DNA from 4 places in the Methylobacterium sp. CB376 genome. Region 4 is predicted to be linked to each of the others. Evidence: predicted binding sites of a transcription regulator. Region 4 holds the regulator's gene; each other region holds the start of a gene.
The links. Region 4 encodes LexA, which represses DNA repair genes until DNA is damaged. Its sites were predicted from a motif close to TGTTCNNNNTGTGTTCNG; they were not measured.
Positions count from the first base shown of each region.

Region 1: a site for LexA is predicted at 4,307-4,324, ahead of radA (DNA repair protein RadA). Genes of this name have one in related genera too.
Region 2: a site for LexA is predicted at 1,271-1,288, ahead of ssb (single-stranded DNA-binding protein). Genes of this name have one in related genera too.
Region 3: a site for LexA is predicted at 1,245-1,262, ahead of dnaE (DNA polymerase III subunit alpha). Genes of this name have one in related genera too.

Region 1 covers NZ_CP121648.1:2,910,374-2,917,449, forward strand. The annotation lists gene rplI (50S ribosomal protein L9) at 13-582, shown strand; gene QA634_RS13155 (replicative DNA helicase) at 856-2,343, shown strand; gene alr (alanine racemase) at 2,547-3,641, shown strand; gene QA634_RS13165 (cytochrome b) at 3,629-4,201, opposite strand; gene radA (DNA repair protein RadA) at 4,443-5,876, shown strand; gene QA634_RS13175 (CvpA family protein) at 6,059-6,655, shown strand; gene purF (amidophosphoribosyltransferase) at 6,828-7,076, shown strand, end outside.
Region 2 covers NZ_CP121648.1:4,876,602-4,883,677, reverse strand. The annotation lists gene QA634_RS22325 (alpha/beta fold hydrolase) at 1-874, opposite strand, end outside; gene ssb (single-stranded DNA-binding protein) at 1,445-1,960, shown strand; gene gyrA (DNA gyrase subunit A) at 2,333-5,071, shown strand; gene QA634_RS22310 (DUF1127 domain-containing protein) at 5,384-5,614, opposite strand; gene QA634_RS22305 (ArsR/SmtB family transcription factor) at 5,726-6,415, shown strand; gene QA634_RS22300 (S9 family peptidase) at 6,422-7,076, opposite strand, start outside.
Region 3 covers NZ_CP121648.1:6,558,758-6,565,833, forward strand. The annotation lists gene dnaE (DNA polymerase III subunit alpha) at 1-977, opposite strand, end outside; gene QA634_RS30245 (glutamate--cysteine ligase) at 1,443-2,810, shown strand; gene QA634_RS30250 (hypothetical protein) at 3,069-3,476, shown strand; gene QA634_RS30255 (sulfurtransferase TusA family protein) at 3,577-3,834, shown strand; gene QA634_RS30260 (NUDIX domain-containing protein) at 3,903-4,502, shown strand; gene QA634_RS30265 (L,D-transpeptidase) at 4,636-5,274, opposite strand; gene QA634_RS30270 (cell division protein ZapA) at 5,498-5,881, opposite strand; gene QA634_RS30275 (DUF4164 family protein) at 5,890-6,171, opposite strand; gene gap (type I glyceraldehyde-3-phosphate dehydrogenase) at 6,570-7,076, shown strand, end outside.
Region 4 covers NZ_CP121648.1:7,365,571-7,372,646, forward strand. The annotation lists gene ccoG (cytochrome c oxidase accessory protein CcoG) at 1-856, shown strand, start outside; gene QA634_RS33900 (FixH family protein) at 871-1,359, shown strand; gene QA634_RS33905 (heavy metal translocating P-type ATPase) at 1,374-3,650, shown strand; gene ccoS (cbb3-type cytochrome oxidase assembly protein CcoS) at 3,647-3,784, shown strand; gene QA634_RS33915 (HD-GYP domain-containing protein) at 3,818-4,894, opposite strand; gene lexA (transcriptional repressor LexA) at 5,357-6,076, opposite strand; gene QA634_RS33925 (hypothetical protein) at 6,204-6,521, opposite strand; gene QA634_RS33930 (hypothetical protein) at 6,601-7,076, opposite strand, start outside.

The DNA of each region.
Region 1 (7,076 bases), 3.2 Mb from region 4:
GGAGTGACGACGATGGAAGTGATCCTGCTCGAGCGCGTGGCCAAGCTCGGCCAGATGGGCGAGACCGTGAAGGTCCGCCCGGGCTTCGCCCGCAACTACCTGCTCGCCCGCGGCAAGGCGCTGCGCGCCACCGAGGCGAACAAGAAGCGCTTCGAGGACCAGCGCGCCCAGCTCGAGGCCCGCAACCTGGAGCGCCGCACCGAGGCGCAGGCCGTGGCCGAGAAGCTCGACGGCCAGAGCTTCGTGCTGATCCGCCAGTCCGGCGAGACCGGCGTCCTCTACGGCTCGGTCTCGACCCGCGACCTCGCCGAGGTGCTGACCCAGAACGGCTTCACGGTGGGCCGCGAGCAGTTCAGCCTCAACCAGCCGATCAAGACGCTCGGCCTGCACAATGTCCCGGTGGTGCTGCACCCGGAGGTCGAGGTGACCGTGACGGTCAACGTCGCCCGCAGCCCCGAGGAGGCGGAGCGCCAGGCCCGCGGCGAGTCGACCACGGTGCGCGACGAGCTCGACCTGGAGGAGCTCGGCCTCGAGGTCGGCGCCGCCCTGGCCGAGGCCGGGCCGGACGCCGGGGAGCGCTGAGCGCGCGTCGGGGCGCGAGTCTGGGAAAGCCGGGAGAGCGGGGACAATCCGCCCTCCGGGCTTGACTTGTTCCGGTTTCGTTCCAGCATGGCGGGGCTCGATGCCGGCGGCATCGGGCCCCGTTTGCGTTTCCCCCGGCACGATGGTGGGGTGCGCGGCCCGCAGCCGCGGGTCGCGCTCCGCGGAAAGCTTCGGTCAACCATGCCGGTGCAAGGGTCGCCGGATCGTCCAGGGGCACGCGCCGCCCCGGGCGCAACCACACGGAGACGCCGGATGGCCATTCCCAGCACCCTGACGGCGAACCTGGAGCCCGTGCCCCAGGAATACCGGGTCGCGCCCCACAACATCGACGCGGAGCAGGCCCTGCTCGGCGCCATCCTGGTCAACAACGACGCCTATTACCGCGTCTCGGACTTCCTCCTGGCCGAGCACTTCATGGAGGAGGTGCACCGGCGGATCTTCGAGGTGGCGGTCAGCCTGATCAAGGCCGGCAAGCTGGCGAGCCCGATCACGCTCAAGACCTTCCTGGGCGACGCGGATCTGGGCGGGCTCACGGTGAGCCAGTACCTCGCGCGGCTCGCCGCCGAGGCGACGACCGTCATCAACGCCGAGCATTACGGGCGCACGATCTACGACCTCGCCCTGCGGCGGCGCCTGATCACGATCGGCGAGGATCTGGTCAACGGCGCCTACGAGGCGCCGGTCGAGACCTCGCCCCGCGACCAGATCGAGGCGACGGAGCGGCGCCTCTACGAACTCGCGGAGACCGGCAAGTACGACGGCGGCTTCCAGAAATTCTCCGAGGCGCTCACCGCCGCCGTCGACATGGCCGCCAAGGCCTACCAGCGCGAGGGGCGGCTGTCGGGCATCGCCACCGGCCTTTCGGACCTCGACGGCAAGATGGGCGGGCTGCAGCCCTCCGACCTGATCATCCTCGCGGGCCGCCCCGGCATGGGCAAGACCTCGCTCGCCACCAACATCGCCTTCAACATCGCCAAGGCCTATGCCGGCGAGAAGCAGCCGGACGGCACGATGAAGACCGTCAACGGCGGCGTCGTCGGCTTCTTCTCGCTCGAGATGTCGGCCGAGCAGCTCGCCACCCGCATCATCGCGGAGCAGTCGGGCGTCGCCTCCTACAAGATCCGCCGGGGCGACATCCGCCCGGAGGATTTCTACAAGATCACCGACGCCGCCCGGGACATGCAGACGATCCCGTTCTACATCGACCAGACCGGCGGCCTCTCGATCGCGCAGCTCGCCGCGCGGGCGCGGCGGCTGAAGCGCCAGCGCGGCCTCGACCTCCTGGTGGTCGACTACCTCCAGCTCCTCTCCGGCGCCTCCAAGAAGGGCGACAACCGCGTGCAGGAGATGACCGAGATCACCACCGGCATGAAGGCCCTCGCCAAGGAGCTGGAAGTGCCGATCGTCGCCCTGTCGCAGCTCTCCCGCCAAGTCGAGTCCCGCGACGACAAGCGGCCCCAGCTCTCGGACCTGCGCGAATCGGGCTCGATCGAGCAGGACGCCGACGTGGTGCTGTTCGTCTTCCGCGAGGAATACTACGTCAAGAACAAGAAGCCGCGCGAGGGCACCGAGGAGTTCTTCACCTGGGAGGCGGAGATGAACCGCGTCTACGGCAAGGCCGAGGTGATCATCGGCAAGCAGCGCCACGGCCCGACCGGCACGGTCGAGCTCCAGTTCGACGCCGAGATCACGCGCTTCTCGAATCTCGCGCAGGGCGACCGGCTGCCGGAGCCGATGTGATCCGGCATCCGCTTGATCGCAGCGGATCCCGGATCACGCGCCTGCGCGGCGCCTGCGCGCGGCGCCTGAGCGAAGCCGACATCCGCCTTGCCGAAATGCGAGATGGCGAAGCCATCAACCGGATGGCGTATGATCCGGCTATAAGCCGGGCCGGGGACGATCCCGCCGGATCGCCCCGCCCCCTCCGCTGCGGACCAGAGGCGATGACGGCCACCTCCCCCCACGGCGCCCGCCTGACCATCAACCTTCGCGCCCTCGCGGCGAATTGGCGGCGCCTCGCCGAGGAGGCCGCGGGGGCCGAGTGCGCCGCGGTGATCAAGGCCGACGCCTACGGGACCGGCATCGACCGTGCCGGCCCGGCCCTGTGGCGGGCGGGCTGCCGCACGTTCTTCGTCGCCCACCTGTCCGAGGCCGAGCGCGCCCGCGCGGCCCTGCCGGAGGCGGTGATCTACGTGCTGAACGGCCTGCCCCCGGGCAGCGCGCCGGCCTACCGGGACCGCGCCCTGCGGCCCGTGCTCGGCTCCCGCGAGGAGATCGAGGAATGGGCGGCCTTCTGCCGGGCGCGGGGGGAGCGGCTGCCGGCGGCGTTGCACGTCGATACCGGGATGAACCGGCTCGGCCTCTCCCCCGACGAGGCCCTGGCGCTCGCCGGCGGCGCCGCGCTAGAGGATGTCGCGGCGAGCCTGCTGGTGAGCCATCTCGTCAGCGCCGAGGTGCCGGGCGACGCGGTCACGGCGCGCCAGGTCGCGGATTTCGCCAGGGTGGCGGCGGCCTTCCCGGGCCTGACGGCCTCCCTCGGCAACTCGGCCGGCACGTTCCTCGGCGCGCGGGCGCGCCACGAGATGGTGCGGCCCGGCTACGCCCTCTACGGCGGCAACCCGCGCCCCGGCGGTCCGAACCCGATGCGGCCGGTGGTGCGGCTCGACGCGACGATCCTGCAGGTGCGCGACGTCCCGCCCGGCGCGACGGCGGGCTACAACGCCCGCTGGACGGCGCCCGGTCCGCGCCGGCTGGCGACGCTCTCGCTCGGCTACGCGGACGGCTACCCGCGGGCGGGCTCCGGGCGGGCGGAGGCGGTGGTGGCCGGCCGGCGCTGCCCCGTGGTCGGCACGATCTCGATGGACCTCGTGATCCTGGACGTGACCGACGCGCCGCCGGAGGCCGCGCGGCGCGGCGCCCGCGCGACCCTGATCGGCGAGGGTCTCGACATCGACGAGGTCGGGCAGCGGGCCGGCACCATCGGCTACGAGATCCTGACCAATCTCGGGCGGCGCTCCGAGCGGGCCTATATCGACTGAGCGCCGCGGGCGCGCCGCCCGGGCCACATCCGCGCCAGCACCTCGTCGCGCCGCACGAGGGCGTGCCACGCCACCGCCAGGAAGTGGAGCGCGAGGAGGAGACCGATCGCCCAGGCCCCCCAGAGGTGGATCTCGCCCCCCAGATGCGACAGCGGCTTGTCGATGGGCACGAGCCGGGGCCAGGAGAACAGGCCGAACCAGGGCAGCGCGTAGCCGCCGGCGCCCGAATCGACGTAGCCGCTCAATGGCATCAGCAGCATCAGGGCGTAGAGGCAAAGATGGGCCGCGCGCGCCGCCGCGCCGGCGAGGCGGGACGGCCGCACCCGGAATCCGGGCGCCCCGGCGATCCAGCGGCAGAGGACGCGCAGGGGCAGCAGCACCAGCACGGTCATGCCGATCGACTTGTGCAGGTCGAGGAGTTCCCGCCGGGGCGAGGTGCCGGGCGGCAGGGTGCTCGCCCAGACGCCGATGGCGAGGGCGACCAGGATCAGGGCCGCCATGCCCCAGTGGAAGGCGCGGGGGGCGCCGGCGTAGTGGTGGGCTTGACCGTCGGGGGACATCGTGGCGATCCGTGCGTGCGATCTCCCCCGCGCTGTCCGGCCCGATTGCGGCCGCAGCGCGACGCTCAGGTTGCTGGCGCGTGACTGTTGCGATCCCGGGACGGCGGGGACATATCGGGAACATCGGCGACCTCCGGCCGCGTTCCGCGAGACGACCGTGGCGGCACCGTCGCATCCTCGCGCCGCGCCCGCCCCGGACCGCGGCGACCATCCCGACCTTCCCGCGCGAGGCAGACCATCGATGGCCAAATCCCACCAGACCTTCGTCTGCCAATCCTGCGGTGCGGTCTACAATCGCTGGCGCGGGCGCTGCGAGGCCTGCAACGGCTGGAACTCGATCGTGGAGGAGACCGGCGCCGGGACCCAAGCCGCCGGGCCGGTGGCGACGCGGCCGAGCCGGGCCAAGGGCCGGGTCTTCCCCCTCGAAGGGCTCGCCGGCGAGGTCAAGGACGCGCCCCGCACCCCCTCGGGCATCGCCGAGCTCGACCGGGTCACCGGGGGCGGCTTCGTGCGCGGCTCGGTCATCCTGCTCGGCGGCGATCCCGGCATCGGCAAGTCCACGCTGCTGATGCAGGCCTCGGCGGCCCTCGCCGCCCGGGGGGAGCGCGTCGCGTACATCTCGGGCGAGGAGGCGGTCGGGCAGGTGCGGCTGCGGGCGGAGCGGCTCGGCCTCGCGGGGGCGCCGGTCGAGCTCGCCGCTGAGACCAACGTCGAGGACATCGTCGCCACCCTGAGCCAGGGACGGCCGCCGGCCCTCGCGATCATCGACTCGATCCAGACCATGTGGACCGAGACGGTCGAATCGGCGCCGGGCACCGTCACGCAGGTGCGCGGCTCGGCCCAGAGCCTGATCCGCTTCGCCAAGACCAGCGGCACGGCGGTGATCCTGGTCGGGCACGTCACGAAGGACGGTCAGATCGCCGGGCCGCGCGTGGTCGAGCACATGGTCGACGCGGTCGCCTCCTTCGAGGGCGACCAGGGCCACCACTTCCGCATCCTGCGGGCGGTCAAGAACCGCTTCGGTCCGACGGACGAGATCGGCGTCTTCGAGATGACCGACGGCGGCCTCGCCGAGGTGCCGAACCCCTCGGCCCTGTTCCTGGCCGGCCGCGACCTCGCCGCGCCCGGCACCGCGGTCTTCGCCGGCATGGAGGGCACGCGGCCGCTCCTCGTGGAGATCCAGGCCCTCGTCGCCCCCTCGGCGCTGGGCATGCCGCGCCGCGCCGTGGTCGGCTGGGATCCCAACCGGCTCTCGATGGTGCTGGCGGTGCTGGAGGCCCATGCGGGCATCCGTCTCGGCACCCACGACGTCTACCTGAACGTGGCGGGCGGCCTGCGCATCGGCGAGCCGGCCGCGGACCTCGCGGTCGCCGCCGCCCTGGTCTCGTCGCTCTCCGCCACGCCCCTGCCCTCCGACGCGGTCTATTTCGGCGAGATCGGCCTGTCGGGGGCGGTGCGGCCGGTGGCGCAGGCGAATGCGCGGCTGAAGGAGGCGCAGAAGCTCGGCTTCGCCCGGGCGCTGATGCCGCAGGGACGCGGGGAGGCCGGCGAGCGCGGCTTCCCCGCCGAGGCGCTCGCGCACATCACCGACCTCGTGGCCGGCATCGCCTCGGGCAGGCCGGTCGGCCGCGGCGCCAAGCGCCCCTGCCTGCCGGCCTACGATCCGGAGGGGTGACCGTCGCGCGGCGCGCGGCACGGCGCGTGGAAGCGGGCCGCCCGGCCGCCGCGGACCCCGTCCGCGGGGCGCGCCTCCGGTCCGCCGGGTGACGGATCGGCCATGGCGGAGTATAGGTCTGGCGCGGCCAGGAGCAGCCGCGCCCACGAACCAACGCCGCCCGCTCCCGGTGCGTTCCTGCGATGCCCTTCTCCGTTCTCGATCTGGTCGTCCTCGGCGTGGTGGTCATCTCGGCGCTGCTCGCCGCGGTGCGGGGCTTCACCCGCGAGGTTCTGGCGATCGTCGCCTGGGTCGTGGCCGCCGCCGTCGCCTGGAAACTCCACCCCGTGCTGCAGCCGCTGGTGCAGCAGCACGTCTCCAGCGAGACCGTCTCGCGCGTCGTCGCGATCGCGGCGATCTTCCTCGGCACGCTGCTCGTCGTGTCGATCATCACCGTGAAGGTCTCGGACCTGATCCTCGATTCCCGGATCGGCGCCATCGACCGCAGCCTCGGCCTCGCCTTCGGCGCCGCCCGCGGCTTCCTCATCTGCGTGATCGGCTGGGTCTTCCTGGCCTGGCTGGTCCAGGGCAAGGTTCCGGACTGGGCCCAGCAGGCGCGCAGCCGCGAGATCCTGGACAATACCGGCCAGAAGCTGGTGGCGATGCTGCCCGGCAACCCGGACGAGCTCCTGAAGCAGTTCCGCAAGCCCAAGCCCGAGGCCGACCCCGGCACGGAGGCCCCGGCCGAGGCCGATACCACGCCCCAGCGCCGGACGGATGCCACCCCTGCGCGCCGGTAGCGGCCGGCGCCTTGGCTCGGCCGCACTCCGCGCCTACATGACGAACTCGTCACCGGGCCGGTTCGGCCGACCCGGTCAATCCGTCGTGGACGAGTCGGGAACCGGCCTCGCGCCCGGGCGCCGCGTCGTCTAGCGAGGGCGGTGGCAGGGCCGGCCGCGAGGGACTTTCATCATGGCAGCACGGTGGGAATCGGGCCGGACGGCCTCCGCGGGCAGCGCGGATTTCGGCGGCCTCGACCTCGACGGCGACACCCTGCGCGAGGAATGCGGGGTGTTCGGCATCCACGGCCATCCCGACGCGGCGGCCATCGTGGCGCTCGGCCTCCACGCCCTCCAGCATCGCGGCCAGGAAGCGGCCGGCATCGTCTCCTTCGACGGGAGCGTGTTCCATTCCGAGCGCCGGATGGGCCTCGTCGGGGAT
Region 2 (7,076 bases), 2.5 Mb from region 4:
TCGCGGCGGCGCCGGTCAGGAAGGTCAGGAGGGCGCGGTTCACCTCCGCCGCTTCCTCGTGCTGGACCCAGTGCGTGGCCTCCGGAAAGTGCCGGATCTCCCCCGCGGCGCAGCGCGCGAGGCTGGCCTCGGCGAGCCCCGCTTCGAGCGCGGTGTCCCGCTCGCCCCACAGGATCAGAACCGGCGGTCGGACGGGATCCGGGAGCGGGCGCCGGGGCAGGCGCAGCCCGCGGTACCAGTTGAGCATGCCGGTGAGGGCTCCGGGCTCGCTCCAAGCCCGGGCGTAGCGGTCGAGCGCGGCCGCGTCGAAGGTCCCGGGGCGGCTCGATCCCGCTAGCGCGCGGCGCAGCAGCGCGAAATCGCCCGCGCGCAGCAGCGCCTCGGGCAGCCAGGGCAGCTGGAACAGGCCCATGTAGCTGCTGCGCAGGATCTGGGTCGGATGGCGCCCGACATAGCCGAAGAACACGTCCGGGTGCGGCGCATTGAGGATCGCGGCGCGCTCGACCCGCTCGGCGTACCGGGCCGCGCATTGCCACGCCACGACGCCTCCCCAATCGTGACCGACGAGCCGGATCCTGTCCCGCGCGAACGCGTCGGCGAGGCCGATCACGTCCGCCGCCAGCTCGTCCAGGTGATAGGCTCCGAGATCCTTCGGCTTGCCGCTCGCCCCGTAGCCGCGCTGGTCGGGCGCGACCACCCGCAGGCCCGCGGCGGCGAGCGGGCCGATCTGGTGGCGCCAGCCGTACCAGAATTCCGGGAATCCGTGCAGCAGCAGCGTGAGCGGCCCGTCCGGCGGCCCGGCCTCGGCGAGGTGCAGCACCGTCCCGCGGACCCGGATCGCCCGCGTCGTCACCTCAGGCAGGTCTGTCAGCACGGGTTCCTCCACGGCGGCCGGCTCCGCAACGAGAACGGGGTGCGCCGCCTCCGGATCCGGCGGCCGCCCCGATCCTCCGCCGGGCAGCGCGGGCTCCTCTGCGGCACGTCGCCGGCCTGATCGGCCCTCGTCCGCGGCCGGCGTCAACCGGCCGTTCAGCACAGCGCGTGGCTTCTCTGCATCAGCTGCCACCAATCCCTTGACGAGACCTTCGAGGCACTTGCCCCGAGCAATGGCGCGAGCCTATATTTGGCGTTGCAGCACGGCGATGGCGTCGTCGTTCTGCTGCCCTCTTTGGGCGTTTCCTCCCTAGACTTGGGCCACACCGCGCGTGTGGCCTTTTTTCTTTGGGGGTCGTTCTCCGGCCGGCGAGGGCGCGCCCCCTTGCCCGAAACGCCGAACAAATATAGAACAAGAGCGATCCCACCGGCTGTGTGTTCCGGGCACAGGCGGCCCGTCGGCCTTGCCGGTGCGGATCCGTTCGGCCCACCCTCGCGCCGTCCCGCGGACGGTGCGCGGCCCAGGGCCGGGCGCGGCAGCCCGAGAGAGATGGACGGCAAGGAGAGCGTGATGGCGGGCAGCGTGAACAAGGTGATCCTGGTGGGCAATCTCGGGCGCGACCCCGAGGTGCGCCGCCTCGCCTCCGGCGACCCGGTGGTGAATCTCCGGCTCGCGACCTCGGAATCCTGGAAGGACAAGCAGTCCGGGGAGCGCAAGGAGAAGACCGAGTGGCACTCGGTCGTGATCTACAACGAGAATCTGGCCCGCGTGGCCGAGCAGTACCTGCGCAAGGGCTCTAAGGTCTACGTCGAGGGGCAGCTCCAGACCCGCAAGTGGCAGGACCAGTCCGGCGTCGAGAAGTACACGACCGAGGTGGTGCTGCAGCGTTTCCGGGGCGAGCTGACGATCCTCGACGGGCGCGGCGGCGGCGAGATGGGCGCGGCCGACGACATGGGCGGCGGTCAGATCAGCCGCGGCGGCGATTTCGGCGGCGGCGGCCGCTCCTCGGGCGGCGAGCGCCGGCCGGCCCCGGCGGGCGGCGGCCAGAAGCGCTACGACGACCTGGACGACGACATCCCGTTCTAGCGCATGTGCGACGAAGGGGATGCCGGTTCGTCGAGGACGATGCGGCGGGATCGCTGACCAAGATTACTGACCAAGCTCAATGACTTGGAGCCGCGCCCGATCGCAACCGGATCGGGCGCGGCTCCGGGATCTCGGCCACGCGGCGTCGCGGCCCATCGCGGCGCGGCCACGACCACGACCCGGATCCGTCGGTCCGGGCCGTCGCGTCCGGCGGGGCGCGCAGCGGCCGGATCCGGGTTGCGCGGGGGACCCGGAAACCCCATCTAAATCATTGCTGGCGCATCCATTCCGGCCACTGCCGCGCTGCTGGCGGCGGCACCCGAAATCGGCTAGTTTCCCCGTGGCCCCGTCGGCCCCCGCGAGAGTGTGACCTTGGCAGAGAAAGACGAGACTGGCGCTCCCCCGCCCGCCAGCGACATCAAGCCCGTTTCCATCACCGACGAGATGCGCCGCTCCTACCTCGATTACGCGATGAGCGTGATCGTGAGCCGGGCGCTGCCGGACGCGCGCGACGGCCTCAAGCCCGTCCACCGGCGCATCCTCTACTCGATGTACGAGAACGGCTACCTGCCGGAACGCAAGTACGTCAAGTCGGCGCGCATCGTCGGCGACGTGATGGGTCAGTATCACCCGCACGGCGACCAGTCGATCTACGACGCGCTGGTCCGCATGGCGCAGGATTTCGCCATGCGGCTGATGCTGGTCGATGGCCAGGGCAATTTCGGCTCGATCGACGGCGATCCGCCGGCGGCGATGCGCTACACGGAATCGCGCCTCGCCAAGCCCGCCATGGCGCTGCTCGAGGACATCGACAAGAACACGGTCGACTTCAACCCGAACTACGACGAGTCGAAGGACGAGCCGGCGGTGCTGCCCGCCCGCTTCCCGAACCTCCTCGTCAACGGCGCCGGCGGCATCGCGGTCGGCATGGCGACCAACATCCCGCCGCACAATCTCGGCGAGGTGATCGAAGGCTGCATCGCGCTGATCGACGATCCCGCCCTCACCATCGAGGGCCTGAACGAGATCATCCCGGGTCCCGACTTCCCGACCGGCGGCCAGATCCTCGGCCGCGCCGGCACCCGCGCCGCCTACATGACCGGCCGCGGCTCGGTGATCATGCGCGCCAAGTCGCACGTGGAGGAGATCCGCAAGGAGCGCGAGGCGCTGGTCTTCACCGAGATCCCCTATCAGGTGAACAAGGCCTCCCTGGTGGAGAAGATCGCCGAGCTCGTGCGCGACAAGCGCATCGAGGGCGTGTCGGATCTGCGCGACGAATCCGACCGCGACGGCATGCGCATCGTGGTCGAACTCAAGCGCGACGCGATGGCGGACGTCGTCCTCAACCAGCTCTACCGGTACACGCCGCTGCAGACCTCCTTCGGCTGCAACATGGTGGCGCTGAACGGCGGCCGCCCTGAGCTCCTCAACCTCAAGGACCTGATCCAGGCCTTCATCGACTTCCGCGAGGAGGTCGTCTCCCGGCGCACCAAGTTCCTGCTGAGGAAGGCGCGCGAGCGCGCCCACGTCCTGTGCGGCCTCGCCATCGCGGTCGCCAACATCGACGAGGTCATCCGGCTGATCCGCACCTCGCCGGATCCGAACAGCGCCCGCGAGGCGCTGATGGCCCGCGACTGGCCGGCCGTCGACATCGCGCCGCTGATCGCCCTCGTGGACGATCCGCGCCACCGCGTCGCCGATGACGGCACCTACCGGCTGTCCGACGCGCAGGCCCGCGCCATCCTGGACCTGCGCCTGCAGCGCCTGACGGCGCTCGGCCGCGACGAGGTCGGGGACGAGCTGAAGCAGCTCGCCGACGAGATCGCCGACTACCTCGACATCCTGCGCTCGCGCGCGCGCATCCTCGGCATCGTCAAGGCCGAACTCGCGGAGGTGCGGGCCGAGTTCGCGACCCCGCGCAGGACCGAGATCCAGGACTGGGACTCGACCGTCGAGGACGAGGACCTGATCCAGCGCGAGGACATGGTCGTGACCGTGTCGCACGCCGGCTACATCAAGCGGGTGCCGCTCTCGACCTACCGGGCGCAGCGGCGCGGCGGCAAGGGCCGCTCCGGCATGACGACCCGCGACGAGGATTTCGTCACCCGGCTCTTCGTCGCCAACACCCACACCCCGGTGCTGTTCTTCTCCTCGCAGGGACAGGCCTACAAGGAGAAGGTCTGGCGGCTGCCGCTCGCGGCCCCGAACGCCCGCGGCAAGGCGCTCGTCAACATCCTGCCCCTCGACACGTCGGGCGAGCGGATCACCACGATCATGCCGCTGCCGGAGGACGAGGCGTCCTGGGAAACGCTCGACGTCATGTTCGCGACGGCGAGCGGCCACGTCCGGCGCAACAAGCTGTCCGACTTCGTGCAGGTCAACCGCAACGGCAAGATCGCCATGAAGCTCGACGAGGGCGACCACATCGTCCATGTCGAGATCTGCACCGAGGCCGACGACGTCCTGCTGACGACGGCGGCGGGGCAGTGCATCCGCTTCCCGGTCACCGACGTGCGGGTGTTCAAGGGCCGCGACTCGACCGGCGTGCGCGGCATCAACCTCGGCAGCGGCGACCGGGTGATCTCCATGACGATCCTGCGCCACTTCGAGGCCACGCCGGAGGAGCGGCAGGCCTATCTGCGCCGGGCCAACGCCGACCGCCGGGCGACCGGCGAGGCGATCGAGCTGCCCGCGACGCCGGAGGCGGACGGCGAGGAGACCGCGGCCTCGATCGACCTCGATCAGGAGCGCTACATCGCCATGGGGGCGGCGGAGCAGTTCGTGCTGACCCTCTCCGAGCGCGGCTTCGGCAAGCGCACCTCCTCCTTCGAGTACCGGATCTCCGGGCGCGGCGGCAAAGGCATCAAGGCCATGGAGGTGAACACCCGCAACGGCCACCTCGTCGCCTCCTTCCCGGTCGAGACGAGCGATCAGATCATGCTGGTGACCAATGGCGGCCAGCTCATCCGCGTGCCGGTGGACGACATCCGCATCGTCGGGCGGGCCTCCCAGGGCGTGACGGTGTTCAACACCGCCAAGGACGAGCGCGTCGTCTCGGTCGAGCACATCGAGGGCGAGGGCGAGAGCGAGGAGGAGGGCGAGGGCAATTGATCCCCGCCCCCTCGCCGCCGAGGCCGATCAACCGCGCCGCTCCGGCCGCCGAAGCGGGGCTCGCCGCGTCCTCGCGCGCGACGCCCGGCATGGCTCATGCCGGTCCGGGGGCGAGCACGGGACCGCGCCGTGAGGGGTGGGGTCACACCGGCGGCCCAGCATGCGGACGCGTCGGGCCGTCGGCCCTTACCAATCGTCGGCACCAAGCCCAGGGCTCGGCGGCGATTCGCGAACGGAACCAACGGTCCTGGGCCATGACCGCCGGTCTCGCCTGCCCGTACTGACCGCGCCCTCTCCGCTCCGGCTGCCCGCTCAACCGCGCCAGAACGGCTTCGCGCATTCCGCCTGCCGTCGATCCTCGTCGAGGCCGATATCCGCCAGGAGGTGCGGGCTCAGGTCGCGCAGCTCCCAGCGGGTGCGGTGGTGCCGCAGGCAGAGCACGAGGAGCGCGCGCAGCCGCGCGCGCAACGGAGCAGCGAGCGGCGCGGGGTGGGTCCTGTCGGGCTGGATCACGGCGGGCTGGCTCATAGCGGGCTGGCCCATAGCGGGCTGGCTCCTGGCCTCACCCTGCCGCCGGCCCGCGCCCGATGCTGCGGCCGCGGCCGAAGCGTGGCGCGTCCTCCCGTGCTACCTCTCGGGCAGGAGGGCTTCCGGATGGTCACCACCGCCACGATCGCGCAGCTCGGCGCCCTGATCGGCGATCCCGCCCGGGCGGCGATGATGCAGGCGCTCATGGACGGGCGCGCGCTCACGGCGGGCGAACTCGCCGGGGTCGCCGGGATCACGCCCCAGACCGCGAGCGGCCACCTCGCGCAGCTGACCCGGGCCGGCCTCCTCGTCGTCGCCCGCCAGGGCCGCCACCGCTACCACCGCCTCGCCGGTCCGGCCGTCGCGCACCTGATCGAGGGCCTGATGCAGGTCGCCGGGGAGGCCGCCCCCGGGCCCCCCACCGGACCGCGCGACGCGCGCCTGCGCCTCGCCCGCACCTGCTACGACCACATCGCCGGGCGGCTCGGCGTCGCGCTCGCCGAGGCCCTGGCCGCGGCGGGCTGGATCGAGATCGCGGAGGAGGCGGGGCTCGTCACGCCGACCGGGCTGGCCCGGCTCACGGCCCTCGGCGTCGCCCTCCCGGTGACCGGCCCCGCGCGCGGTGCCCCCCTGTGCCGCCCCTGCCTCGACTGGAGCGAGCGGCGGCCGCACCTCGCAGGGCGCCTCGGCGCCGCCCTCTGCGCGCACGGCCTCGATCAGGGCTGGATCCGGCGCGAGGCCGGGTCGCGGGCCCTGCTCATCACGCCCGAAGGCCGGCGCGGCTACCGCGAGGCCTTCGGGGTCGCGCTGCCCTGAGGCGAATCAGGCGGCCTCCCCCGCCTTGCCGGCCACGGCGAGCGCGAAGGCGTAGATCAGCGCCACCTCTTCCAGCCGGTCGAAGCGCCCGGCCGCGCCCCCGTGCCCCGCCTCCATGTTGATGCGCAGCAGGACCGGACCGCCCCCGGTCATGGTGGCGCGCAGGCGCGCCACCCATTTCGCGGGCTCCCAGTAGGTCACCCGGGGATCCGTCAGGCCCCCCAGCGCCAGGATCGCCGGATAGGCGGCGGCCCGCAGGTTGTCGTAGGGCGAGTAGGACAGGATGGTCTCGAAGGCCTTCGGGTCCGCGCCCGGATTGCCCCATTCGGGCCATTCCGGCGGGGTCAGCGGCAGGTCGCCGTCGAGCATCGTGTTGAGCACGTCCACGAAGGGCACGTCCGCCACGATGCCGGCGAAGAGCTCGGGCGCGAGGTTGGCCACCGCCCCCATCAGCATCCCGCCCGCGCTGCCGCCATGGGCGACGATCCTGCCGGCCGAGGTATAGCGGGCCTCGATCAGCGCGCCGGCGCAGGCGACGAAATCCGAGAAAGTGTTCGGCTTCTTCTCGCGCTTGCCGTCGAGGTACCAGCGCCAGCCCTTCTCGGTGCCGCCGCGGACATGCGCGATGGCGTAGACGAAGCCGCGGTCCACGAGCGAGAGC
Region 3 (7,076 bases), 810 kb from region 4:
GCCTGCCGCTTCAGCTCCCCCGCCTCGTCGAGGGCGGGATCGCCCGCCGGGGCGGGGGAGCCCGCCTGCGCGGCATCCCTCGCCGCCGGCCCGCCGCTCACCCCGAAGCTCGGCAGGATCGGCTTGCGGGTGCGCACCCGGTAGGCGCAGCGCATCGCGATCTCGACGCTCGCCGCGAGCGCGTCCGGCAGGTCGCGGAAGAGCTCGGCCATGGCCGCGCGGGTCTTGAAATCGTGGCGCGGCGTGAGCCGGCGGCGCTTCTCGTCCGAGACGAGGCGGCCCTCCGCGATGGCGAGGAGCGCGTCGTGCGCCTCGTAATCCTCGGGACGCGCGAAGAACGGCTCGTTGGTGGCGACCAGGGGCAGGCCGTGGCGGTCGGCGAGGCCGATCAGCTCGGCCTCGACCGCCCGCTCGTCGGGCAGGCCGTGGCGCTGGATCTCGACGTAGAGGTGATCCTCCCCGAAGGCCTCGACGAGCCGCGCGAGGCGGCCCGCCGCGTGCTCCGGCCGCGCCGCCCGCAGGCAGGAATCGAGCGGGCCGCCGGGCCCGCCGGTGAGCGCGATCAGCCCCGGCGCGCAATCCCGCAGGGCCTCGACCGGGACCCGGGGCGCCTCGCCGAGGGGACCGTCGAAATAGGCGAGGCTCGCGAGCTTCAGGAGGTGGCCGTAGCCGGTCTCGTCCTTGGCGAGCAGCACGAGGTGGGGCAGGGGCGCGGGCCCGCCGCGCTGGCCGGGCTCGGGCGCCTCGAACAGCACCGAGAGCTGGATCCCGGCGATCGGCTGGATGCCGAGGCCGGCCGCCTTCTCGGAGAATTCCAGCGCCCCGAACAGGTTGTTGGTGTCGGTGAGCGCCAGCGCCGGCTGGCGGTCGCCGGCCGCCGCCTTGACGAGGTCGCCGAGCTTCAGCGCCCCCTCCAGCAGCGAGTAGGAGGAATGGGTGTGGAGGTGAACGAAGCCGACGTCCTTGAGAACCCGCACCCGGCGCCCTCCGCGTGTGCCGCTTGGAGCAGGGGAGCTTTGCAGGCTCGGCCGGAGAGAGTCAGCAGGGGCGCGGCCACACCGGCCGGCATTCCGGCCGCCTTCCACAGAGATCGTTGGGGGCCGGGCTCAGTGGACCGGCGCCAGCGCCACCGCCCAGAACGCCACCGCGCCCGCGAGCAGCCCCATCGAGGCGATCTCCGTGACACCGAGAAGGATCTTGCGTAGGATCATGGGGCGGACCTCGTTCGCTGTTGAGACCATGTTTGTTCGCTCTCCGTTCGCAGTCAAAGGGGACTGCCCGGCGACGTGGTCCTGCGGTAAACGACCGGTGAAGAGGGCGGCGCCGGCTTGGAGGGCGCCCCGAGGGTTCCGCGTTGCGGCGCGGGGGGCCGCGGCCTATCTAAGCGCGACCGTTTCGGCGGGGTCTCTGCCGGATCCGAGCAACCGACGACGAGGTGGCGCATGGCGCGCGACGAGTCCGACGCGACCCCGCTCACCACGCGGGACGAGCTGATCGAGTGGTTCGCGGAGGGCGAGAAGCCCGCCGCCGCCTTCCGGATCGGCACCGAGCACGAGAAGGTGCCGTTCTACCGCGCCGACCGCTCCCCGGTGCCCTACGCGGGCGAGCGGGGCATCGGGGCGCTCCTCGACGGCCTGCGGCGGGCGACGGGCTGGGAGCCGATCGTCGATGCGGGGCGGGCCATCGGGCTCGCCGGGCCGGAGGGCGGCGGGGCGATCTCGCTGGAGCCCGGCGGCCAGTTCGAGTTGTCCGGCGCCCCGCTCGCCGACGTGCACCGGACCAGCCTCGAACTCGCCCAGCACCTCGACGCCGTGCGGGCGGCCGGCGATCCCCTCGGCATCGGCTTCCTGACGCTGGGCGCGAGCCCGAAATGGACGCGGGCCGAGACGCCCGTGATGCCCAAGAGCCGCTACCGCATCATGCAGGCCTACATGCCGAAGGTCGGCCGCCTCGGCCTCGACATGATGCTGCGCACCGCCACCGTGCAGGTGAACCTCGACTTCGCCTCCGAGGCCGATATGGTGCGCAAGATGCGGGTCGGGCTCGCGCTCCAGCCCGTGGCGACGGCGCTCTTCGCCAACTCGCCCTTCACGGACGGCCGGCCGAACGGCTTCCTGTCCTACCGCTCCGAGATCTGGCGCCACACCGATCCCGACCGCACCGGCATGCTGCCGCGGGCCTTCGAGCCCGGCTTCGGCTACGAGGCCTACGCGGACTGGCTCCTCGACGTGCCGATGTACTTCGTGAAGCGGGGCGAGACCTACCACGACGTGAGCGGCGCCTCGTTCCGCGACCTGATGGCGGGGAGGCTCGCCGCCCTCCCGGGCGAGCGCGCGACCCGCTCCGACTGGGCGAACCACGCCTCCACCGCCTTCCCGGAGGTGCGGCTCAAGCGCTTCCTGGAAATGCGGGGCGCGGATGTCGGCGATCCGGGGATGATCGCCGCGAATGCCGCCTTCTGGGTCGGGCTCCTCTACGACGCCGCCGCCCTCGACGCGGCGATCGACCTGATCGACGGCTGGGACGCCGCCGCCCGCGAGGCGCTGCGGGCGGAGGCCCCCCGCCGGGGACTCGACGCCGCGATCGCCGGGCGCAGCCTGCGCGACGTCGCCCGCGAGGCCCTCTCCATCGCGGAGGCGGGCCTGCGCGCCCGCGCCCGCCTCGACGCGCAGGGGCGCGACGAGACCCTCCACCTCGCGCCCCTCCACGCCATCGTGGCCGGCCGCACCCGCGCGGAGGACCTGCTCGCCCTCTACGCGGGGCCCTGGAACGGCTCGGTCGACCCGGTCTTCGAGATGTGCGCGTTTTGACGCAGGGACGGGGCGTCCCGCGCAAGCACAGCGCTGATGTCGGCGCCGCCTCGCATGCGCTTCCGCACAGTCGGCGCGCCGCGCGCGCGCGCTCCTCTGCGATCGATGCGGCGCCAAGCGGGCGCGTCATTCCCGGGCGGCGGATCTGACCTGCGGGACAACGGGGCGAAGACGGGAACGAGGCCTGCCCTTGCCCGTTCTAGAGCCCAGCAGGGCCGCGGTTCGCCGCCGGTCCGATCTGGCAACAGGAGACCCAGCATGTCGCGGATGAAGACCATCGCCCTGGCCGGCAGCGCCGTCCTGGCGCTCGGCACCGGCCTCGCCAGCACGGCCGAGGCAGCTCCGCTCCCGGCCGCGACCTCGGCCGCCGTCGCGGGCGCGCCCGCGACCCTCGACCAGGTCCGCTGGCGCGGCGGCTATTACGGCGGCTACCGGGGCTACGGCTACCGCGGGTACGGCTATCGCCGCGGCGCCGGCGGCGCGCTGGCGGCCGGCGCGGCCCTCGGCCTGATCGGCGGCGCGATCGCGGCGAGCGCGGCCCCGCGCTACTACGATTACGGCTACGGCTACCCGGCCTATGGCTACGCCGCTCCCGCCTACGGCTACGCCGCCCCGGCCTACGGCTACAGCTACGGCTACCCGGCCTACGGCTATTACGGCTACTGAGCTGCCGCCCCGCGGCGGTGCCCCCTGACGGCGGCGCCGCCCGAGCACGATCGGCGGCCCGGCGCCCCGCGCGCCGGGCCGCTGCCCTGTGGAGCCCCCGGTGAGCGACACGACCGACGAGTCCGGCGCCGACGATCTCGACCTGCGCGGGCTCAAATGCCCGCTGCCGGTGCTGCGCACCCGCAAGGCCCTGCGGGCGCTCCCCCCCGGCCGCCGCCTGGTGGTGCGCTGCACCGACCCGCTCGCCGCCATCGACATCCCGCACCTGCTGCACGAGACGGGCGACCGGCTCGAAGCCGCGCGCGAGGCCGGCGGCGTGCTGGTCTTCGAGATTCGCCGCGCCGCCGCGGACGGTTGACGCTGGCGCCGTTCCCCGCGACACCGCGTGCGCCCGCGAGGGCGCCTCCCCCGGAAACCGGAAGCCCCATGCCCAGCGCCTCCGCCGCGTCCCGCCCCGCGATCACCGGCACGAGGGTGCTGTACGAGGGCTGGGCGCGCTACCTCCTCGCCGAACTGCGCCTGCCCGACGGCCGCACGGTGACGCGCGAGGTGGAGGATCACGGCCGGGCCGTCGCCGTCCTGCCCTACGATCCCGACCGGCGCACCGCCCTGCTGGTGCGCCAGTTCCGGGCGCCGGTCGCGCTCACCGGCGCGGCCGAGGACCTGCTGGAGGCGCCGGCCGGGCGCCTCGACGAGGCCGACCCGGCCGATTGCGCCCGGCGCGAGGCCTTCGAGGAGGTGGGCGTGCACCTCGCGGAACTGGAACCCCTCGGCCGGGTCCACGCGATGCCCGGCATCTCCACCGAGGTGCTCGACCTCTACCTCGCGCCCTACGCCGCGGCCGACCGGGCCGGGGAGGGCGGGGGCCTCGCCGAGGAGGACGAGGCGATCACGGTCGTCGAGGTGCCGCTCGCCGGCCTCGCCCGGATGGCCGATTCCGGGGCGCTCCCCGACCTCAAGACCCTCGTGCTGGTCCAGACCCTGCGCCTGCGCCGCCCGGACCTGTTCGCGGACGGGCAGGCCTGATCCGGGATCCGGTTGATCACGGCGGATCCCGGATCGCGCGCCCGCGCGGCGCGCGAGCGAAGGTCGATCGGATTTGGTCTGAGACGACGAAGGCCGGCGTCGCCGCCGGCCCTCGCGCGCCGTGCCGCTGCGCTCAGCGCAGCACCACCACCTTCGTGCCGACCTTGGCGCGGGTGTACAGATCCATGACGTCGTCGTTCGTCATCCGGATGCAGCCCGAGGACACCGCGGTGCCGATCGTCTCCGGCTCGTTCGAGCCGTGGATGCGGTAGAGCGTGCCGCCCAGATACATGGCGCGGGCGCCGAGCGGGTTCTCGGGTCCGCCCTTCATGTAGCGGGGCAGGTCGGGCCGGCGGCGGATCATCTGCGACGGCGGGCGCCAATCCGGCCACTCGCGCTTCATGGTGATGGTCTGCACGCCGCCCCAGGTGAAGCCCGGCCGGCCGACGCCGATGCCGTAGCGCAGGGCCTGGCCGCCGCCGAGCACGTAGTAGAGCCGCCGCTCGGCGGTCGAGACCACGATCGTGCCCGCGCCGTAGGGACCGTCATACGACACGGTCTCGCGCGGGACCGGGCTGATCTTCGGCACGGTCGTGTCCATCGCCGCCGGCGAGGTCGGATCGGCGGCCGTCGCGGAGGGGCGGACCGTGACGCTGAGGCCCTGGTTGAGGGGCTGACGGGTGAGGGGGTCGATCTCGTAGGCGGCGGCGGGGGCCGCCCACGCGGCGACGGCGCAGGCGAGCCCGGCCAGAACAGGGGCGAAGCGGCGCATGGGAGCCTCTCGGGGAACTCTCGGCTGGGGAAGGAGCGATGCGTGAACTGCCGCGCATCGTGCGGCGGAACCCATCGCCAAGCCGTAAACGGGCCCGGCATAAAGCCAAGCTTAAAACCGCCGCGCTTGTGCGGATGCGAAGCGCCCGTTGTGCGTGGGTCACACTGATGCATCCGCGCCGCAGGTGCGGGCGGCTGCCGGGTCCCCGCCGGCGACGCGGGGCTTACGGCTCGGCCGCGCCCGGCTGCGGGCCGGGCACGAGCCGGCGCACCGCGGCCTCGATCCGCTCGGCGGCCCGGCCGATCCCCTCGGCGATGCGGCCCTCCACGGCCTCGCGCTCGCTGCCGGCGGCGGCGGCGGCCTCGCGCAGGGCGGCGGTCTCGCGCTCCAGCGCCTCGACCCGGCGGCGCGTCTCGGCGAGTTCGTCCGAGACCATCAGCGCCGCCATGACGTGCAGGCGCATGTCGCCGATCTCGCCGAAGGCCTTGCGCATCTCGCCGATCCGCGCGTCGAAGCCCCGCGCCAGCTCCTCGAGGTGGCGCTCCTCGCCCTCGCCGCAGGCCATGCGGTAGGTCTTGCCGGCGATGCTCACCGTCACCTGAGGCATCCGGATCCTCACCCTTCCGCGCGGTTGCGCGTCAGCACGGTCTCGACGGTGCCGATCGCCCGCCCGAGGCGATGCTCGACGTCGTCGGTCACCGCCACCGCCTCGGCGAGCTGGCCCAGGGCCGCGTCGAGCTCGGCGGCGAGGCGGGCCCGGTCCTCCTGCATCAGGGCGAGTTCGGCCTCCAGGTCGCCCCGGCTGCGCTCGGCGTCGAGCCGACGGGTCACGGCGGCGTCGAGCAGGGCGACGGCGGCATCGAGCCGGCGCAGCGCGTCGTCCACGGCCGCACTCATGGTTGAACCCCTGAACTCCTCACCCCGGCCCGAGCCTAGACGCTGGCCGCGCGGCCCGCAATCGCCCGGCCGGGGCGCTCCCGTCAACGGGCGCGGACCGCCGCGGGGCGGCGGGCGGGGCCGATTTGACAGGGGAGGGTGTCATGTTAGGAAGCCCGCGCTCGCGCCCGGCCATGTCGGCCGGCGGACAGCCGCAGATCTCGGGTTCCCGTGACGCCTCCCGCCCTCCTCGGTCGCGCCGCCCGCAACGGGACCTCCGGCGCGCGCGGGATGGCCGTCCCGCCCGCGGCACCTCATATCACCCGGCAACCCCATCCACCCGCACGGGCGCTCGCAGGCCCGGGCCGCACCACGAGGCGGGGCGCCGGCACCCCCGCCCGCTCTCGGGAGTCATCGACATGACGGTCAAGGTCGCCATCAACGGCTTCGGACGCATCGGGCGCAACGTCCTGCGCGCCATCAAGGAGGCGGGGCGCACGGACGTCGAGGTCGTCGCCATCAACGATCTCGGGCCGGTCGAGACCAACGCCCACCTGCTGCGCTACGATTCCGTGCACGGCCGCTTCCCGGGCGAGGTGAAGGTCGAGGGCGACGCCATCGTGGTCGACGGCCAGCGCATCCGCGTCACCGCGATCAAGAGCCCGGCCGAGCTGCCCCATCGCGAGCTCGGCGTCGACATCGCCCTGGAATGCACCGGCATCTTCACGGCGCGCGACAAGGCCAAGGCCCACCTGGACGCGGGCGCCAAGCGCGTCATCGTCTCGGCCCCCTCGGACGGCGCCGACCTCACCGTCGTGTACGGCGTCAACCACGACAAGCTGACCGCCGACCACCTCGTGATCTCGAACGCCTCCTGCACGACGAACTGCCTCGCGCCGGTCGCCAAGGTGCTCAACGACGCGGTC
Region 4 (7,076 bases):
GCCCGCCGCCTACGCGGCGATCCTGACCCTGACCTTCACCACCTACACCCTCGCCGGCCACATGCGCGAGCAGGTCTGCACCTACATGTGCCCCTGGCCGCGCATCCAGGGCGCGCTCACCGACGACGATTCCCTCGCCATCACCTACCGGTACGACCGCGGCGAGCCCCGCACCGCCGCCAAGCGGGCCCAGGCCCTGCGCCGCGCCGGCGAGCCCGCGGGGGACTGCGTCGATTGCCGCCAATGCGTCGTCGTGTGCCCGACCGGGGTCGACATCCGCGACGGGCTGCAGATGCCCTGCATCCAGTGCGGCCTCTGCGCGGATGCCTGCGACGCGGTGATGACCAAGCTCGGCCGGCCGCGCGGCCTCATCGCCTACGACACGGAGGCGAATTGCGAGCGGCGGCGGCGCGGCGAGGCCCCGGTGACCCGCCTCGTGCGGCCGCGCACGGTGCTGTACGGCCTGCTCGTCGCGGCGGTCGGGGGCACCATGCTGGTCGGGCTCGCCACGCGCAGCTTCACCAGCCTCAGCGTCCTGCACGACCGCAACCCGCTCTTCGTCACCCTGGCGGACGGCACCATCCGCAACGGCCTGACCCTGCGCATCGTCAACAAGCGTCCGGAGGTCCGCCGCTTCGCCCTCGCCGTCGAGGGCGTGCCGGACCTGCGGGTCGAGGTGCTGGGCGCGCCGGACGGCCGCCTCGCGGTCGGCCCGGACGCCACGCAGGAATTCCGGGCCCTCGCCTTCGCGCCGGCCGGCGCCGGCCGCGACAAGTCCACCCCCCTCACCCTGCGCGTCACCGATCTCGACTCGGGCGAGACCGCCACCGCGCAGGATCACTTCAAGGCCCCCTGACCATGGCGAGCACGATGTCCCCCCCCGGCGCGCCCCTCACCGGCCGCCGCGTCCTGATGATCGGCCTCCTCTTCTTCGGGACGGTCGCCGCCGCGAACGCGTTCCTGGTCACGTCGGCCCTGCGCACCTGGTCGGGCCTCGACGAGAAGTCGCCCTACCATGCCGGGCAGGTCTACAACGCGGAGATCCGCCTCGCCCGCGCCCAGGCCGAGCGCGGCTGGCACTTCGCCGCCGAGGTCGCGCGCGCCGGGGCGGGGGTCGCCGTCACGGCCCGCCTGAGCGACCGCGCCGAGGCGCCGCTCCCGGGGCTGCGGGTCGAGGCGCGGCTCGAGCGCCCGACCGACAAGCGCCAGGACGTCGTGCTCCCCCTCTCCGAGGCGCGGCCCGGCACCTATGCGGGGCGGGCCGAGGCGGTGCCGCCCGGCCAGTGGGACCTCGTGGTCGACGCCGCCGACGCGACCGGCCGGGTCTTCCGCCGCCGCAGCCGCCTCGTCCTCGACTGAGTGGGAGACACCGCATGTGCTGCACCGATGCGGCGCTCGCCTACGTGGAGGCGCACGCCGCCTGGAGCGCGGCGAACACCCGGTCCTCGCTGCCGCGGGACTACGCGGCCTTCCTGGCCGAGGAGCCGGACGGGGCAAGCCGCGCCGTCTTCGCGGTCGAGGGCGTGCGCTGCGCGGCCTGCCTCGGCACGATCGAGGGCGGGATCGGCCTGCTCCCGGGCGTCCGGGCCGCGCGCCTGAACGTCACCGACCGGCGCCTCTCGGTGACCTGGGCGCCCGGCGCGCCGGCCGAGATCGGGGAGGTGCTCGCCGCGCTCACCCGCCTGGGCTATCGCGGCCACCCGTTCGACCCGCACCGGCGCGGCGACGCGGTGGCGGCGCGCGAGACCGAGCGGCTGATCCGCGCCCTCGCGGTGGCGGGTTTCGCGTCCATGAACGTGATGCTGCTGGCGGTCTCGGTCTGGGCCGGCAACGTCTCCGACATGACGCCCGAGAACCGCGACCTCTTCCACTGGATCCAGGCGCTGGTGGCGCTGCCGGCGGCGGCCTATGCGGGGCGGCCCTTCTACGAGGGCGCGCTGCGCGGCCTGCGCGCCGGCCGCATCACGATGGACTTCCCGATCACCCTCGGGGTCGTGCTGACCCTCGCGATGTCGGTGGTCGAGACGGCGATGAGCGCGCCGCACGCCTATTTCGACGGCGCCATCATGCTGCTGTTCTTCCTCCTGATCGGGCGGGTGCTCGATCAGGTGATGCGCCGCCGCACCCTGGCGCTCGCCGAGAACCTCGCGGCGTTGCGCGCCGAGACGGCCGCCCGGGTCGGGGCGGATGGGGCGGTGCGCGACGTGCCGGTGGCCGATCTCTCCCCCGGCGACACGGTGCTGGTGCGGCCCGGCGAGCGGGTGCCCGTCGACGGCGTCGTGGCGCAGGGCCGGTCGGAACTCGACCGCAGCCTCGTCACGGGCGAGACCGCTCCGGTGACGGCCGGGCCGGGGGACATGGTCCATGCCGGCTCCCTCAACGCCAGCGGGGCGCTCACCGTGCGGGTCACGGCCGCGACGCGGGGCACCCTGCTCGACCAGGTCGAGGCGCTGATGCGCCGGGCGCTGGAGGCGAAGTCCCGCGCCCTGGTCCTCGCCGACCGGGCGACGCGCCTCTACATGCCGGTGGTCCACGCGGCCGCGCTCCTCACCCTCGCGGGCTGGCTGGCCGCGGGGGCCGGGTTCCACGCGGCCCTCCTCACCGCCGTGGCGGTGCTGATCGTCACCTGCCCCTGCGCCCTCGGCCTCGCCATCCCGGCCGTGCAGGTCGTCGCCGCCGGGGCGCTGTTCCGCGAGGGCGTCCTCCTCAACAGCGGCGAGGCGCTGGAGCGCTTCGCGGCGATCGACACGGTCGCCTTCGACAAGACCGGCACCCTGACCCTGCCGGAGCCGGTCCTGGCCGGGCGCTACGAGTCCGAGGCCCTGGCCCTCGCCGCGCGGCTCGCCCTGTCGAGCCGGCACCCGATGGCGGCCGCCCTGGCGACGGCGGTGCCGGAGGCCCGGGCGCTGCCCGATGCCGAGGAGGCCGCCGGGCTCGGCGTGCGGGCCGTGGTCGAGGGGCGCCTCGTGCGGCTCGGCGCGCCGCGCTTCTGCGAGGCGGAGGCCGAGGCGGAGCGGGCCCTCGCGCAGGATCCCGGCTCTTCGGCGATCTGCCTCAAGGACGGCGACGCTCCGCCGGTCGTGTTCCGGGTGCGCCAAGCCCTGCGCCCCGACGCGGAGCGGGTGCTCGGCAGCCTGCGGGCGGAGGGGTACCGGGTGCTGATCCTCTCTGGCGACCGGCCGGAGGCGGTGGCCGCCGCGGCCGGCGCCCTCGGCGTCGCCGAGTGGGAGGGCGGGCTCGCGCCGCAGGACAAGATCCGCCGCATCGAGGCCCTCGGCGCGCAGGGCCGCCGGGTGCTGATGGTCGGCGACGGGCTCAACGACGCGCCCGCCCTCGCGGCCGCCCACGCCTCGCTCTCCCCGGTCACCGCGGCGCATGTCAGCCAGGCGGCGGCCGACGCGCTCTTCCTCGGCCGCGACCTCGCGCCGGTCCTGGCGGTGCTGCGGATCGGCCGGGCGGCGCGGCGGCTCATGCTGGAGAACCTGTGGGTCTCGGCCGCCTACAACGTCGCGGCGATCCCGCTCGCCGCCGCGGGCCTGCTCACGCCGCTCATCGCCGCCCTCGCCATGTCCGGCTCGTCCGTCATCGTCACGCTCAACGCCCTGCGGGCGCGCCGGACGCCCCGCCGGCCGGAGATTGCTCAGCCATGAACGTGCTCATCCTGATGATCCCGATCGCCCTCTTCCTCGGCGGGATGGGCCTCTGCGCCTTCCTGTGGGCGCTGCGCTCGGGCCAGTACGAGGACATCGACGGCGCCGAGTACCGCGTGCTGGCGGACGATTGAGGCTCCCCGCGGGAGCCGGGCCGGCGCCCCGCCTCAGGCCGCGCGGGCGACGGCGCCCGCCTGCGCCACCGGGCGGAAGGCGGCGAGGAGCGCCGCGTCGAGCTTCGGCCCCATCCGCTCCATCACCGCCCAGGCCTCCTCGGCCGCCATCGGGGCACGGTAGGGCCGCCGCTCGGTCAGCGCCGAGAAGATGTCGCAGATCGTCACGAGGCGCACGAGGTCGCCGATCGCGCGGCCCGACAGGCCGTCCGGGTAGCCCGACCCGTCCAGCATCTCGTGGTGGTGGCGCACCACGTCGAGGGTCTCCGCGTCGAAGCCCGGCTGGCGGGCCAGGAGCTGCGCCCCGATCACCGGATGGGTGCGCATCACCGCCATCTCCTCCTCCGTGAGGCTGCTCGGCTTGTCCAGGATGGCGTGGGGGATGCGCGCCTTGCCGACGTCGTGCAGCAGGGCGGCCCGCACGAGGCGCATCTGGTCCTGGTGCCGGAAGCCGAGCCGCCCCGCCAGGGCCGCCGCGTAGCCGGCCACCCCCAGCGAGTGCTGGTAGACGCTGATCGCGTGGGCCTGGATCACGTCGAGCCACGCCCGGATCCCGGCCTCGCTCATCGCGTCGAGCACGATCTCGGTGCCGAGGTCGATGTCCTCGCGGCTGATCGCCCCGCCCGCGGTGGCGGCGTGAAACGCCTGGGTGACGAGCGTGCTCGCCTCGGCGGCGCGGATGCGGGTCTGCCAGAGCGGCTCCCGCGCCCGCGCGGCGGCCTCGCCGGCGATCGCGTCCGCGATCTCGCGCGCGATCACGTGCGAGGGTGCATGCGCGTTGAGGACCGTTGCCGCCCCGCGCGCCCGCGCGAGCGCGGCGGCCGGCGCGTCGCGGGCGAGGCCGAGGCAGGGGACACCCCGGGCGCGCAGGCCGCTGATCGAGCGCCGCAGGCCGGTGCCGAGCGCGACCTCGGCCGGACCCAGATCGAGCACCACGGCGGCGTGCGGACCGGGCGGCGGCGGATCCTCCGGCCGCATGGCGATGCAGGGCATCAGGCGGGCGAGTTCGTGCGCGAGCCCGAGAGCCGGCGCGGAACCGTCCGCGATCAACAGGATGGAGCCATCCGGCATGTCGTGCCCCGCACTGGCCTCTCCGACGCAGGAGCGGCTCCTCCGTCCCTCGGACCGGCTTCGAGGTATCGGATGGCTCGGTTAAGCTTCCCCTACGCCAGCGCAGATCCGCCGCGCAACCAGCAGTTCCGCAAGGTGGAGACATGCCACAGGAGCGCATCTCCCACCACACGCAAACTGTCGCCGCGGGCGCGAGGCCGGCCATCACCCTGCTCTACGCTGCGCGCGCCTGCCTGATCGCGACGCGGCCCGGCGTCACCATGCGTCAGCTGCGGGAAGGAAGGTGTTCGCGCCGGACCACGCGTCGTCGGCGCTTCCCCTCGACCGGGATCAACCAGGCGTCGTCCCGATCTGCGGGGCCGAGAGGGGCTCGCGCGCGGCGGATGATGGCCGTCCGCGCGAGGGTTACGGGTCGAACCGGAGCCGGGGACGGCTCAGTACTTGCCTCAGGAGGTAATTGCCTCAGTACTTGCGGATGAGGCTGACGAGGCGGCCCTGGATGCGGACCCGGTCGGGCCCAAGGACCCGGGTCTCGTAGGCCGGGTTGGCGGCTTCGAGGGCGATCGACGAGCCGCGGCGGCGCAGGCGCTTGAGGGTCGCCTCCTCGTCGTCGATCAGCGCTACCACGATGTCGCCCGTATTGGCGGTGTCCTGGCGGCGGATCACCACCAAGTCCCCGTCCAGGATGCCGGCCTCGATCATCGAGTCGCCGCGCACCTCCAGGGCGTAGTGCTCGCCGCCGGCGAGGAAGTCCGGCGACATCGCGACGCTGCGGCTCTGGCTCTGGATGGCCGAGATCGGCGTGCCGGCGGCGATCCGGCCCATGACCGGGATGCTGACCGCGTGCCCGGATTCGTCGGAGACCAGGGCGGTCGGCAGCGGGGCGGGCTTGACCGGGGCCGAGGAGCGCCCCCCCTCGACGACGCTCGGCGTGAAGCGCACCACCTCCGCGGGGCCGCTCGCCACCGCCTCGGGGATGCGGATGACCTCGATCGCGCGGGCCCGGTTCGGCAGCCGGCGGAGGAAGCCGCGCTCCTCCAGGGCCGTGATGAGACGGTGGATGCCGGACTTGGACTTGAGGTCGAGGGCGTCCTTCATCTCGTCGAAGGAGGGCGGGACGCCGGTCTCGCGCATCCGCTGCTGGATGAAGCGGAGCAGGTCCAACTGCTTACGGGTGAGCATGGGTCACTCTCATCGCCTGCGCCGACGCGCGACATGGTACAAATCGCGAACAGGTTAAGCGTTCTTCAAGTGTTCCGCAAGCCGTTGCGGCGCAGGTCGACTTGCGTCGGGCCGGAGTCGGGCGGGCTCAGGATCCGGCGCCGTCCCGCGTCACCTGGGTCCGCGCCCGGAGGCGGGCCTCGGCGTCCTCGTCGTACGCGGCGGCCCTGGCGAGGATCTCGTCCGCGCGGTCCGCGCCTGCCGGGCCTCTCAGCCCCTGAAGGGTCCACTGCTCGCAGCGCAGCACCGTCAGGGCGTCGATGGCGGCCCAGAGCCGCTGCTCCACCTCGCCGGCCTCGAGACCGAGGCTGGCGAGCTCCGCCACCCGCGCGGCGAGGGCCGTCGACCGCAGCTCGATCTCGACGATCCGGCGGCTGATCTCGCGGAGAAGCGCGTCGACATCCATCGCGACGTCCCGCCCGTGCGGCTCCCGCGGGGGAGCCTAGCACGTGCCGCTGCGTCCGGTCACGCGACGGCGGCAGGCGTCATCCGGCGAGGTCGGCGCCGGCCTCCCCGTCGGGCGCCGCCTCGTCGGGCTCGTCGGACAGGGCGGCCTCCGCGGGGCGAACGCCCCGGTAGAATTCCCCGGCACGGACGGCCTCGCCGCCCGCGACCATGACGCTGAGATAGGTGTTGAGGGTCCCAGGCGCGACGTCCGGCAGCTGGCGGGCGATCTGCGCGCTGGTCAGGCCCTGCGGTCCGGCGCCCTCCAGCAGCGCCTTGAGGCGCCCCTTGGCCGAGTTCGCCCGCGGCCCGCGGCTGCCGCGCCCGACCGTCCTCGCCGCCTCGGCCGGCCGGCCGGCTCCCGCGAGCGGCAGGCCGGCGGTCCCCGCCAGTCCGGCGAGCGGCAGGTCGGTGTCGTCGACGATCGCCCGCAGCGCGTTCTCGGCGAGGCGGAGCTTCGCCAGCTCGCTGCCGATGCGCTCGTACTCGGCTTCCAGCGCGGCCCGCCGCTGGCTCA